3 regions of the Nonomuraea muscovyensis genome follow, and region 1 is predicted to be linked to each of the others. Evidence: riboswitches for the same ligand, from Rfam matches in the RefSeq annotation. Region 1 holds a riboswitch; each other region holds the start of a gene.

Region 1 (4,242 bases):
GGGCGTCACGGCGCTCCTGCTGGTGGTCGGCACGCTGGTGTTCCTGGTCACCGAGTGGCGCAATCCCAGGACGCTGGGGGCGCTCGACGACTCGGGCAAGGTGCTGGCGGCGTTCTTCACCGCCGTCATGCCGCGCTCGGGCGGTTTCAACAGCCTGAACATCGCCGACATGTACCCGTCGAGCTGGCTGGTGACCGACCTGCTGATGTTCGTCGGCGGCGGCAGCGCGGGCACCGCCGGCGGCATCAAGGTCACCACGTTCGGGCTGCTGGCGTTCGTCATCTGGGCGGAGATGCGCGGCGAGTCGGATGTGAACATCGGCCACCGCCGCCTGCCCCAGGCCGCGCAGCGCCAGGCCATCTCCATCGCGCTGCTGAGCGTGGCCCTGGTGGCGGTCGCCACCTACCTGCTGTTGGTGCTCACGCCGCACGGGCTGGACCAGGTTCTGTTCGAGGTGGTCTCGGCGTTCGGCACCGTGGGGCTGTCCACCGGCATCACCGCCAGCGTCGGACCGGTCGGTCACGTGCTGCTCGTGGTGCTCATGTTCATCGGCAGGACGGGACCGCTGACGCTGGGGACCGCGCTGGCGCTGAAGGACCGGACGCGCCGCTACCAGCTTCCCGAGGAGCGGGTCATCGTCGGCTGAGCGTCTCCCCCGCGGACCGCGTGCCGGCCTCGTCGCGGGCGGGCCGGGCGCCGCGGGTGGCGCTCCAGAGGGCGACGGCGATGTAGAGGACCTGCTCGGGGACGCGCAGCCACAGCGGGGTGGCCTCGCCGCCGTTGAACGGCGTGCCCGCCAGGGCCGCGTGGACGTTGGCGGGCAGCAGCAGCACGAACATCACGGCCAGGCCGAGGCCGGCGAGCCGGCGGGTGCCCGCCATGACCAGGCCCGCCGCGCCGAGCACTTCCAGCACGCCGGTCAGGTACACCATGGCGGCGGGGAACGGCACGAACGGCGGCACCATCCGGACGAGGTCGGCGTGGTTGGGCATGACCGTGACGCTCTCGGGGACGAAGTGCGCCGAGGCGGTCATGAGGAGCATGACGGCCAGCGCGTGGGCGGCGCTGACGGACCACGAGGCGAACCGGCTGACGCCGAGCGCCCCCAGGCCGCGGAACACGAGCAGGGCGGCCAGGAGGACGAGGGGAACCTGCATGACGACTCCAAAACGGATAGCTCCACTATCTAGATAACCTAGATAGTGGAGCTATCCAAGGGAGATGTCAACCCGCCTGCGGCCCGGGGGAGGCCGGGAGGGGGATCAGCCCTGCAGGACCGGGTAGCCATAGCCGGCCACCTGCGAGACGGGCCGCACCCGGCGCTCGACCTTGCCGTTGCCGGTGTTGCCCTCGACGGTGCTGATCGTCCCGTCGCCGTTGTCCTTCTTGACCAGGCCGACGTGGTCGATCGCGCTCAGGTTCCTGCTGCCGTCCCAGTCGAAGAAGACGACGGCGCCCGGCTTCGGCGTGGTGCCCCAGCGCTTGTTGGCCTTGAACCACTTGGCGTAGGTCACGGTGTAGGCGTCCCAGCCGACGGAGGGGCGGGCGCCGGCCTTCTCGCCGACCCACGAGACGAACATCGCGCACCACGGCGCGTTGGCGTAGGCGCGGACGTTGCCGCCGTCGCGGGCGACGGTCTCGGCGGCCCGCTGGGAGGACATGTACCAGCTGTGGAACGGGGTGCCGCCGCCGGCGGCGTTCTCCTTGACGCCCACCTGCGACTCCGCCACCCTCAGCAGGGCGTCGGCGCTCAGCGGCTTCTGGTAGGCCGCGGCGGCGGCCCGGGGCTGCTCCTGCGCCTGCGGGGCGGTGTCCGCCGGCATGCCTACCTGCGCCTGGGCCGGCTGCGCGATGGTCATGGCCGGGACAGCACCGAAGGCGGCGCCTGCCGCCACGGTCAGACCGATGACGAACCGCGGGAGGTTCGCGGGCACGATGGCACGGGAGAGGTCACGCTTGGTCATACTGGGGTTTACTCCTTGCTTCCATGCCGCCTACCGGGTTAGCTGACGGATTCGGGCCTGGAAGTGCCCTACGGCACGCCGCCGCCTGTGGCGGGCGTGCCGATTCACCCCATGAGAGATTGGGTCCCCGGTTCCGCGATCTGTCGCGGATTCGGCGGCCGCGTCGTCCCCTGCGCATCGATCATGCAGGCGGCGCGAACGCGGTCTCGGCGTTTGGCTAGGGCATCACGCGGCGGAGGTACTGACATGCCGGACGTGTGCCTCGATGTCCTCAAACGTAAGCGAAGCGTATAGAGCGGTGCAAGCGGAGTCCGGGTCCGCACCTGTGAACCCCCCGCTCCACCTGGGGTTTAGCGCTGAAGTTTTTACCTACCTCCCCTGGCGAAAGTGGTTTCGAGATGCTGTCCCCCCGTTCGGTAAAGAGGCCCGGGACCTGATCGGCGCCGTGGCACACTGGCCGGACGTCCGACTCCCCGAGCGAGGTCGCCCCCACGATGAAGCGCATCCTCAGCACCACCCGAGGCCGCGTCGCCGCGTCGATCGCCGCCGTCCTCGCCCTGCTCCTGCTGGCGTACGGCATGCCCACGCTGGCCCTGGCCGGAGAGGTGCCGCCCAGCACCGACGCGGGCGGCGTCGACATCGGCGGCCTCTCCCCCGAGGCCGCGCGGGCCAGGCTGGAGGAGGAGTTCGGCCGGCCGGGCCCGCTGAAGGTCGAGGTCGCCGGCCGCACCGTCACCATGAAGCCCAAGGACCTCGGCGTGACGCTCGACGCGGGCACCACGGTGGCCCGCGCCATGGACGGCCACACCACTCCGGCCGGCATCGCGCGCTCGCTCTTCGGCACCCGCACCGTCCCACCCGTCGTCGAGGTGGACGACGAGCTGCTGGGCGAGCGGATCGCCGCCCTCGCCAAGCGGGTCGACCGGAAGCCGCAGGAGGGCGCCATCGCCTACCGCGGCCTGGAGCCAAAGGTGACGCTGCCCAAGGCCGGTCGCGCCCTCGACCGGAAGGAGGCCGCGCGGGCGATCCGCGAGGCGTTCCTCGCCCGGCGCGACGAGGTCACGCTGCCGGTCCGCACGACGCCCCCGTCGGTGCCGGCCGCGAAGGTGAAGGAGATCGCCGGCTCCACCGCGCGCACCGCGGTGGCCGCGCCGCTGACGCTGTCGGCCGGGGACAGGCGGGCGACCCTGTCGCCCGCCCAGCTCGCCGCCCACCTGCGGTTCGTCCCCGACGGGCGCGGCGACATGCGGCCCTCGTTCGACGCCGCCGAGCTGGTGGACGGCCTGCGTGACACGCTCGTCGAGGAGGACCGGCGCCCCAGGAACGCGGCCTTCCGGATCGCCGGGGGCCGGCCGAGGGTCGTGCCGCACCGCGCCGGCCGTGACATCGACCCCGACGGGCTGGCCAAGGCCGTCGCCGCCGCCCTCACCGGCGGCGAGCGCGCGGTGCGGGTCCCGATCGTCGAGGCCCAGCCCGACCTGACCACCGCCAAGGCCAGGCGGCTCGGCGTGAAGGAGAAGGTCGGCTCCTACACCACCCAACACCCGTGCTGCGCGCCGCGGGTGACGAACATCCACCGGATCGCCGAGATCGTCGACGGTCACCTGGTCCTGCCGGGCCAGACGTTCTCGCTGAACGGCCTGGTGGGCAGGCGTGACCGGGCGCGCGGCTTCGTCGAAGCACCGATGATCATGAACGGCCGGTTCGTCAACGACGTCGGCGGCGGCGTGTCACAGTTCGCGACCACGATGTTCAACGCGGTGTTCTTCGGCGGGTTCCAGGACGTGCAGCACACGCCGCACCAGTTCTACATCTCCCGCTATCCAGCGGGCCGCGAGTCGACGGTCTCCTTCCCGCAGCCGGACTTCCGCTGGCGCAACGACTCGCCGTACGGGGTGCTGATCAAGACGTCGTACACCAACACGTCGATCACCGTGCAGTTCTGGAGCACCAAGCGGTGGGACATCGAGTCGGAGAGCTCGGGCCGCTACAACGTCAAGGACTTCCGCAAGATGAAGGACTCCGGGCCCGACTGCCTGCCGATGGAGGGCGTGCCGGGCTTCGCCATCGACGTGTGGCGGATCTTCAAGAAGGGCGGGAAGGTCGTCAGGAAGCAGCGCTTCCACACCGTCTACCAGCCCGAGCCCCGCCTCACCTGCACGGCGCGGACGTAGCCGCCCCCCGCGGCCCGTCAGAGGACGTAGCACTCCACCTCGGCGCGGCGGTAGGACAGGCCCCCGGCGACCGAGTCGTCGATGCAGGCGCGTTCGGCCTCGCT
Region 2 (4,242 bases), on a different contig from region 1:
GGTCTATGCGAGAGCCACTGACGTACCACTTGAGGCGGTAGAGCCGGTCGCCGGGCCGCGCGCTGGCGCGTAGTCCGCGCTCGATGATCGTCTCCACCTCGGCCAGCAGCGGATCGTCCGGATGTTCGACGGCGTCGAGATGCCAGGTAGCGGAAGCTGGAGGTTCGGTGATCCCCCGAGCGGCGGTCTCGTAGGTCACCTCGAACCGGGTCTCGAACCGCTTCCAGATCTTGTCGTGCTCGGGGTCTGACAGGAGCTGCTTTGCGGGACGGTCCCGTGCCGGCTCACCGGCGGGCGCCCAGCGGTAGGTGCTCACCTGGGCGATCGCATGGAAGCCCGTCGCAGCGTAGGCAGGGACCAGCGAGCCAGGTGCCTCCGCGACGAGATGTCGCGGCGTACGGTGTCGGAACACCTGCCGGACACCGCGCCATTCCGCCCAGGCGGCCGCGGCTTGGAGCAGTTCGCGGCGGGGGCCGGTGATTCCGCCAATGGCTGCGAAGTCGGTGCCGCCCACGCGTTCGATCCAGACGGCGTCCAGGATTCGCCCGTCATACTCCAGCAGCAGGATCTCCATCTCCGATCCTGTCCCGCGGGGCTGTCCCGTCGGCCTCCAACTCCGAGAGCGGCCGTCGCTGCTCGGGCACGACCGCGGCCCTACGGCGCAGCCGCTCACGTTCCCCGGGGAGATGGGGCCGTATGCGCATGCCCGGCGGGAGGTCTTCGGGTGACGGGACCTTCGCGATGTCGGCCATCAGAAGAGTGCGCTCCGGCCCCGGGACGAAGCCTGCGGCTCGCAGCGATTCGCCGAGCAGTGGGGCGTCGTGAGAGTAGACCTTCCACTCGACCGGCTCACAGCGTGCCGCGAAGAGCTCCTGCTGCCGTCGGATCAATCCCGCCAGGTCGTCGCGGAGAGCGGCATGGTGGACGGTTGCGTGGGTGCCGTAGTGGGTTCGTACCAGTGGTCCATCCCGCTCGACGACAGCTCCCCACGGTAACTCCAGCGGCACCAGAGCCCGCAATTGGCTCTCGTAAGCATCAAGCAGCGTCTCAGCCACTCTCGTCACGTCGTCCATCCTCATCAGCTCTCGACCAGGGCAGATGCTGAGCTTCGATGATTCCATCCGACTGTCGGAGAATGCGACGTCGGTCCTGCCGGCGACATGACGTCCGGCTGCGGCGCAGACAGCCTCGAACTCTTCGCGCCCGATCTGCGCGGCTTGGTCTGCGTTCTGCCGGCCTTCGAGGCTGCCCTCTGCCAGGACACCATGGCGGCGTTCGTGGGACTGGAGGGCAGCAAGGTGGGAAGTGGCAGGCGGACGGCCGCGCATCAACGCGCAGGACGACCTCATGACCAGCTCAAACGCCTTCGTCAAGGCAGCGAATAGCTCATCGGATGCTATTCGCCCCTTCAGTACATCGAGATGTGCACGTGGTCGAAGTGGTTCTCGGTGATGCTGCCCCGATTGGCCATGGGGCTCCAGCCCGAGCCGTGGTTGATGCGCTGCTTCCAGATCACGTACTTGACCCCGAGCTTCGCCTTGTTCTCCACGGCCCACGCGGCGACGCGGTCGCCCAGCGCCTGGTTGCCGGCCGACGGCATGCTGCCGCCCGTGCTCATCATGAAGTCGCAGGCCCGGCCCAGCGGATGCTCGCCGCTCGAACCCGAGCGGAAACAGCCGACCGTGAACGGCAACGCGAAGTTCCGCTTGATCAGCTCACGCATCGCCCGCGTGCGGGCCGTGATGTTGTCGGAGCCGGACGGCAGCTGCGGTGCCCAGGTCCCGTTCGAGCGGCGGCCGGTGCTGACGGGGATGAGGTCCTCGAGCTTGTCCTCGATGTCGACGATGACGTCCTCGGCCTCTTCGCGCTGCCCGGCCACGGTCGTCGTGTCGGTGCGGATCTTGGCGGCGAGGGCGGCGGCCTCCTCGGCGGCCTTCTTCTTCTCGTCGCGGACGGCGGCGAAACCGTCGACCACCGCCTGCTGCTCGGCCAAGAGCTGCTCCAGCACCGCGGCGCCCGCACCGGTGACCGGGAGCAGGAACGTCGGCAACGACTGGTCGCCGCTCTGGTAGCGCAACTGCGCGATCTCGACGACCTTCTTCTCGGCCTCCGCCAGGGCCTTCTCGGCGGTGGTGAGCCGCTTCTGGGCGACCTTGGCGGCCTGCTGGGCCTTGGCCAGCTCGACCCGCTTGAGGTTGTACTTCTTGATGAGGCCGTCGACCTTGGAGTTGAGTTGCTTCAGTTCCGAGCGGAGCTTGGTCTCGTCTGGCTTGGGCTTGGCCAGCGCGGGGGCCGCCGGGCTGGAGGCCACGACAGCGGCGATGGTGAGACCGATGGCAAGACGCGCGGGGGACGCAGCCGCCACGTAGGTTTTCCTCTCCCTCTTGCCGACCGGGTTAGCTGACGGGTTCGGGAGGGAGTAGCTTCCCTACCACAGGCGTGGATTCACCCCAGGTGCTTGGGTCCCCGGCTCGCGGGCGACGCGCCCGAGATTAGGCTTTGGTGCACCGGCCGTTCCGGCCGGTGCGAAAGGGACATTAACAGTAAATCGATGGTCACGCGAGCCCAAGTAGCAACCAATTAGTGATCTACCTGTGATCGAAGCATGCGTGCCGCCTCCTCCGGCAGCACGTCGTTGACGAACGCGCCCATCGCCGACTCCGAGCCGGCCAGATACTTGAGCTTGCCGGGCGCGCGCCTGATGCTGAACAGCTCCAGGTGAAGATAGCCCAGGTCACGCTGCTCGCGCACCGGTGCCTGGTGCCAGGCCGCGATGTACGGCATGACGACGCCGAACAGGCCGTCGAACGCCCGCAGCACCGAGGTGTAGAGCGGGGCGAACGCGGCCCGTTCGGCCTCCGACAGCGCCGCGAGGTCGGGCACCTGCCGGTGCGGGTAGAGATGCACCTCGAACGGCCAGCGCGCCGCTGCGGGCACGAAGGCCGTCCACAGCTCGTTGGCCGCCACCACCCGCGCCCCCGCACGCTCGGCCGCCAGCACGTCGGCGAACAGGTTGCGGCCGTCGTGCGCGGCGGCGTAGCGGGCGGCGGCGCCCAGCTGGAGTTTGGTCCGCGGCGTCACGTAGGGGTAGGCGTAGATCTGCCCGTGCGGGTGGGTCAGCGTGATGCCGATCTCCTCGCCGCGGTTCTCGAAGCAGAAGACCTGCTCCACGCCGTCGATCGCGGACAGCTCCGCCGTACGGTCGGCCCAGGCCTCCATGACCAGCTCGACCTGGTCGTCGCTCAGGCGCGAGAACGACGAGGAGTGGTCGGAGGTGAAGCACACCACCTCGCACCGCCCCACGCCCGGACGCACCTCGCTCAGCCCGCCCGCCTCGGCGTAGGTCCCGAGGTTGCCGGAGAAGGAGGGGAAGCGGTTCTCGAACACCACCACGTCGTACTCGTGCGCGGGGATCTCCGACAGACGCGTGTCGGTCGACGGGCACAGCGGGCACTCGTCGGCCGGCGGCATGAACGTGCGCGTCTGCCGGTGCCCGGCGATCGCGATCCACTCCTCGGTCAGCGGGTCGTAGCGCAGCTCCGAGGCCACCGGCCGGGGATCGAGCGGCCGGCGGTCGATCGCGCCGCGGTCGGCGTCGTCCCGGCGGTCGAAGTAGATGAGCTCCCGGCCGTCGGCCAGATGGGTGATGGTGCGCTTCACGGCGACCCTTCCGCGATGATCAGTTCGCCGGCCCGTTCGGCCAGCTCCAAACGTGCGTCCTCGGGCAGTCCCGCGTCGCTCACGACCACGTCCGCCTCGGTGAGTTCGGCGATCGTGCTGATGCCGACGGTGTTCCATTTCGTGTGGTCGGCCGGGACCACCAACCGCCGCGCCGCGCCAACCAGTTCCCGGTCGGTCTCCGACTCCAGCAGGTTGGGCGTGGTGAACCCGGCCCGCACGCTCATCCCGTGCACCCCGAGGAACAGGGTGTCCACGTGCAGGCGCCGGATCGCGGCGACCGCGACGGGGCCCACGAGCGCGTCGGACGGGGTGCGCACGCCACCGGTGAGCACCACCGTGCGGTCGGCCCGCGGGTTGCGGTGGAAGACATCGGCGACGGGCACCGAATTGGTGATCACCGTCAGCTCGGGCACGCCGACCAGGTGGTGGGCGAGCGCCCAGGTGGTGGTGCCGGCCGACAGCGCCACAGCGGTGCCGGGCTCGACGAGCCGCGCGGCGCGCCGCGCGATGGCCTCCTTCTCGGGCTGCTGGCGGGCCGACTTGGCGGTGAAGCCCGGCTCC
Region 3 (4,242 bases), on a different contig from region 1:
CGCGCACCCGCATCGTGACCGGGCCGGGCGTGCCGTCGCCGATGGTCCAGGCGCGGCCGGCGCCCTTGACCGAGCCCACCGGCGTGACCACCGCGGCCGTGCCGCAGGCGAAGACCTCCGTCAGCTCGCCCGACTCGCAGCCGGCCTGCCACTCCTCCACCGAGACGAGGCGCTCCTCCGCCTCCAGGCCGAGGTCGGCGGCGAGGGTGAGGATCGATTCGCGGGTGATGCCGGGCAGCAGCGTCCCGGTGAGCGCGGGGGTGACGAGCTCGTCGCCGAAGACGAAGAACAGGTTCATCCCGCCCATCTCCTCGACGTACTCGTGCGCCTGGGCGTCCAGCCACACGACCTGGTCGCAGCCGTTCTCGACGGCCTGGCGCTGGGCGACGAAGGCGGCGGCGTAGTTGCCGCCGCACTTGGCGAACCCGGTGCCGCCCGGGGCGGCGCGGGTGTACTCGGTCGACAGCCACACCGAGACCGGCTTGACGCCACCGCTGAAGTAGGAGGCGGCCGGGGAGGCGATGACGATGTAGGAGTAGGTGCGCGAGGGGTAGTTCACGCCGAGGCCGACCTGGGTGGCGATGAGGAAGGGCCGCAGGTAGAGGCTGTGCCCTTCGGTGGTCGGCACCCACTCCCGGTCGGTCTGCACGAGCAGTTCCAGCGACTCGACGAACGTCTCCTCCGGCAGTTCCGGCATCGCCATGCGAGCGGCCGAGCGGTTGAGCCGGGCCGCGTTGGCGTACGGGCGGAAGGCCACGATGGAGCCGTTGACCTGGCGGTAGGCCTTGAGTCCCTCGAACAGTTCCTGCGCGTAGTGCAGGACCGACGTCGCCGGGTCGAGGCTGAGCGGCCCGTACGGCACGAGCCGGGCGTCGTGCCAGCCGCGGCCGTCGGTGTAGTCGATGACGACCATGTGGTCGGTGAAGGTCTGCCCGAAGCCCGGGTTCGTCAGTACCTGCTCCCGCTCGGCCGCGGTGCGAGCGTGGTCGGATAGCTGCACGTCGAAGCTGAGCTTCTGAGCGATGGTCATGACGGACGTCCTTCTCTCTACTGTGGCGCGGTGCCGGCCTGGACTGCTCGGCGGCGGTCAGTACTTCCTATTGTCTCGCCATTTGGGATGGCAAGGGGTGATGGGGTGTGTTTTGTGCCCTTGGCATGCGAAAAGCGCCTGGCGGGTCCGGTGCGGACCGCCAGGCGCTTGGTCGAGCTGAGGCGGCCCTAGCTCGATACTCGCGCGGTGATGTCGTCGCCGATCTCGTGGGTGGAGCGGCCCACCCCTCCGGCCGGCCGCTCGACGATGTCGTCGGCGACGGCCTGCTCGACGCGGGCGGCCTCGGCCCGCAGGCCGAGGTGGTCGAGGAGCATGGCGACCGACAGGATGGTGGCGGTCGGGTCGGCCTTGGCCTGCCCGGCGATGTCGGGGGCGCTGCCGTGCACCGGCTCGAACATGCTGGGCGCGGTGCGGTCGGGGTTGACGTTGCCGCTGGCGGCCAGGCCGATGCCACCGGCGATGGCGGCGCCGAGGTCGGTGATGATGTCGCCGAAGAGGTTGTCGGTGACGACCACGTCGAAGCGCTCGGGCTGGGTGACGAAGTACATCGAGGCCGCGTCGATGTGGCAGTAGTCGGTGGCGACCTCGGGGAACTCCTCGGCGACCTGGTTGACCGTGCGCTGCCAGAGGTCGCCGGCGAAGGTCAGCACGTTGGTCTTGTGGACCAACGTCAGCTTCTTGCGGGGCCGCGAGCGTGCCTTCTCGAAGGCGTAGCGGACCACGCGCTCGACGCCGTAGGCGGTGTTGAGCGACTCCTGGGTGGCGATCTCGTGCGGCGTGCCGCGCCGCATGGCGCCGCCGGTGCCCGCGTAGAGGCCCTCGGTGCCCTCACGCACCACGATCATGTCGATGTCCTCGGCCGAGGTGTCGGCCAGCGGGGTCTCGACGCCGGGGAAGAGCTTGACCGGGCGCAGGTTGACGTAGTGGTCGAAGGTGAAGCGCAGGCGGAGCAGCAGGTCGCGCTCCAGGATGCCGGGCGGCACGCTGGGGTCGCCGACGGCGCCGAGCAGGATCGCGTCGTAGCCGCGCAGCTCCTCCAGGACCGCGTCGGGCAGCGTCTCGCCGGTGCGGTGGTAGCGGGCGGCACCCAGATCGTAGTGGGTGGCCTCGATCTTGGTGCCGACAGCCTCGAGCACCTTGAGTCCTTCGGCGACGACCTCGGCGCCGATGCCGTCTCCGGGGATCACGGCCAGGCGTATGTTGCGCGACTCCATGGGCGGTACCTTACCGGCTCGTCTCGGCTGACGAACACCGCATCTCAAACACCGGACATCCCTTTTACCCGTATTGCGGTGCTTTGACCGTTTCGTTAGAGTCCCTCAAGCCTAATCCGCGCAGCCGTTGCGCGGAGCCGGGGACCCACTCCCCTCTGGGGCGAATCGGCACGTCCGCGCGCCGTAGGGCCACTTCCAGGCCCGAGCCCGTCAGCTAACCCGGCCGGCCGTGTGGAAGGACTCCTCGTGCCGCGCATCGCCATGCCCATCACCCTGCCCATCCCCCTACCCACCCCCGCGCTCATCCCCGCGCTCGCCGCCGCCGTGACCATCGCCGGACTCGCGGCCGCCTCCCCCGCCGCCGCGGCGGCGCCCGCCACGGTGGCCTCCCCCGCAGTGACCTCACCTGCGGCGGCCTCCCCCACAGTGGCGCCTGACCCCGAAGGCGTCACCCTCACCGGCGCCGACGTCAAGCGCGCCAGGACCCGGAACGTCCAGCTCCCCGCCTGGAAGATCGCCGTCAGGTACGCCCTGGACAAGCAGGGCACCCCCTACGTGTGGGGCGGGACGAGCACGAGCGGCTACGACTGCTCCGGCCTCATGCTCCGCGCCTACCAGGCCGCGGGCATCGAACTGCCTCGCGTCGCCGCCTCCCAGTACGGCGCCTTCTCCAGGAAGATCGCCTGGAAGGACCTCAGGCCCGGCGACCTCGTCTTCTTCCACGGCCTCGGCCACGTGGGCATGATCTCCCGCCCCGGCCACATGGTCCACGCGCCACGCACCGGCGACGTGGTCAAGGAGGAACGCCTGGACGCGGGACGCCGCAGCTCCTTCGTGGGCGCCGTCCGGCCCGATCCGAAGGGCGTCAAGCGCTGGGCGCACATCCGCGAGCTGCGCCAGGCTCCCCCACCGGCCATGCCGGTCGCCACCACGCTGTAGTCACCCGGACGGGTGCGGTCGCGCGTACTACCGTGAGGACATGGCAACCGAGAAGGTGCGACTGACCGCCGAGAAGGCCACGCTCCTCGCCACCCTGTACGGCAGGGCGCTCGACGCCCGCGCGCCGCACCCGATCCTCGCCGACACCCTCTCCCTGGAGATCGCCCGGCGGATCGACCACGACTTCCGCCGCACCGGCATGACGCGGGGCAGCGCCGCCGCCGTGGCGCTGCGGGCCCGGTTCCTCGACGGCTGGGCCCGGGAGTTCCTGGCCCGCCACCCGGAGGCGAGCGTGCTCCATCTGGGCTGCGGCCTCGACACGCGCGCCCACCGGCTCGACCCGCCGCCGGGCGTCGACTGGTACGACGTCGACTACCCCGACGTCATCGAGCTGCGCCGGCGCCTGTTCCCCGACCGGCCCCGGTACACGATGATCGGCTCGTCGGTCACCGACACCGGGTGGCTCGACCGCGTCCCTCAGGACAAGCCGGTGCTGGTCGTCGCCGAGGGTCTGCTCTACTACCTCGACCGGGACGGCGGCCGGGCCCTGCTGCGGCGGATCGCCGAGGGGTTCGCGAGCGGCCAGTTGCTCTTCGACGCGCTGCACTCCCGCGGCCTGCGGCTGCAGAAGCTCAACCCGCCGGTCCGCAAGGCCGGCGCCACGATGCGCTGGGGCATCGACGGGCCGGCCGACCTGCTGTCGATCAGCCCGAAACTGCGCTGCGTGGACGCGCTGAGCGTCTTCGACCTCGACGGCTACGACCGGCTGCCGGGGCCGTACCGGCTCCTGGTGCGGGTGGCGGGCAAGATGCCGGGCGTGCGGCGGCTGGCCGCGTTCTACCGGCTGGAGTTCGGGGCCTAGCGGCCCGGGCTCTCGGGGGCTCCGCCGTTGTCGCGGCGGTCGAGGGCGGTCTGCAGGGCCTCGGCGGCCTCGTTGTCGCGCTCGTCGGCACGATTCCAGGGATACATCTCGTACATGTCGCTGCTCATCTCGTTTCGCAGGGCGTCGGGTGAGGAGAGCCGGATCCCGGTCACGGA

The links. A riboswitch is a leader RNA that binds a small molecule or an ion and turns the genes downstream of it on or off. The one in region 1 is predicted to bind cyclic di-AMP.
Region 2: it holds a riboswitch for cyclic di-AMP, as region 1 does, so the genes downstream of both, FHU36_RS30860 (coiled-coil domain-containing protein) here and FHU36_RS32875 (CHAP domain-containing protein) in region 1, are expected to answer to the same signal.
Region 3: it holds a riboswitch for cyclic di-AMP, as region 1 does, so the genes downstream of both, FHU36_RS46075 (C40 family peptidase) here and FHU36_RS32875 (CHAP domain-containing protein) in region 1, are expected to answer to the same signal.

What each region holds. Positions count from the first base shown of each region.
Region 1 covers NZ_JACHJB010000003.1:275,675-279,916, reverse strand. Annotated here, with positions in the region: gene FHU36_RS32885 (TrkH family potassium uptake protein) at 1-646, shown strand, start outside; gene FHU36_RS32880 (DoxX family protein) at 633-1,157, opposite strand; gene FHU36_RS32875 (CHAP domain-containing protein) at 1,263-1,964, opposite strand; cyclic di-AMP (ydaO/yuaA leader) riboswitch at 1,977-2,131, opposite strand; gene FHU36_RS32870 (VanW family protein) at 2,459-4,138, shown strand; gene FHU36_RS32865 (hypothetical protein) at 4,156-4,242, opposite strand, start outside.
Region 2 covers NZ_JACHJB010000002.1:3,059,653-3,063,894, reverse strand. Annotated here, with positions in the region: gene FHU36_RS30870 (DUF2716 domain-containing protein) at 1-574, opposite strand, end outside; gene FHU36_RS30865 (hypothetical protein) at 549-1,073, opposite strand; gene FHU36_RS30860 (coiled-coil domain-containing protein) at 1,409-2,365, opposite strand; cyclic di-AMP (ydaO/yuaA leader) riboswitch at 2,371-2,509, opposite strand; gene galT (galactose-1-phosphate uridylyltransferase) at 2,581-3,660, opposite strand; gene FHU36_RS30850 (DeoR/GlpR family DNA-binding transcription regulator) at 3,657-4,242, opposite strand, start outside.
Region 3 covers NZ_JACHJB010000004.1:451,337-455,578, forward strand. Annotated here, with positions in the region: gene FHU36_RS39890 (branched-chain amino acid aminotransferase) at 1-1,030, opposite strand, end outside; gene FHU36_RS39895 (3-isopropylmalate dehydrogenase) at 1,219-2,265, opposite strand; cyclic di-AMP (ydaO/yuaA leader) riboswitch at 2,364-2,508, shown strand; gene FHU36_RS46075 (C40 family peptidase) at 2,512-3,204, shown strand; gene FHU36_RS39905 (class I SAM-dependent methyltransferase) at 3,245-4,066, shown strand; gene FHU36_RS46080 (hypothetical protein) at 4,063-4,194, opposite strand.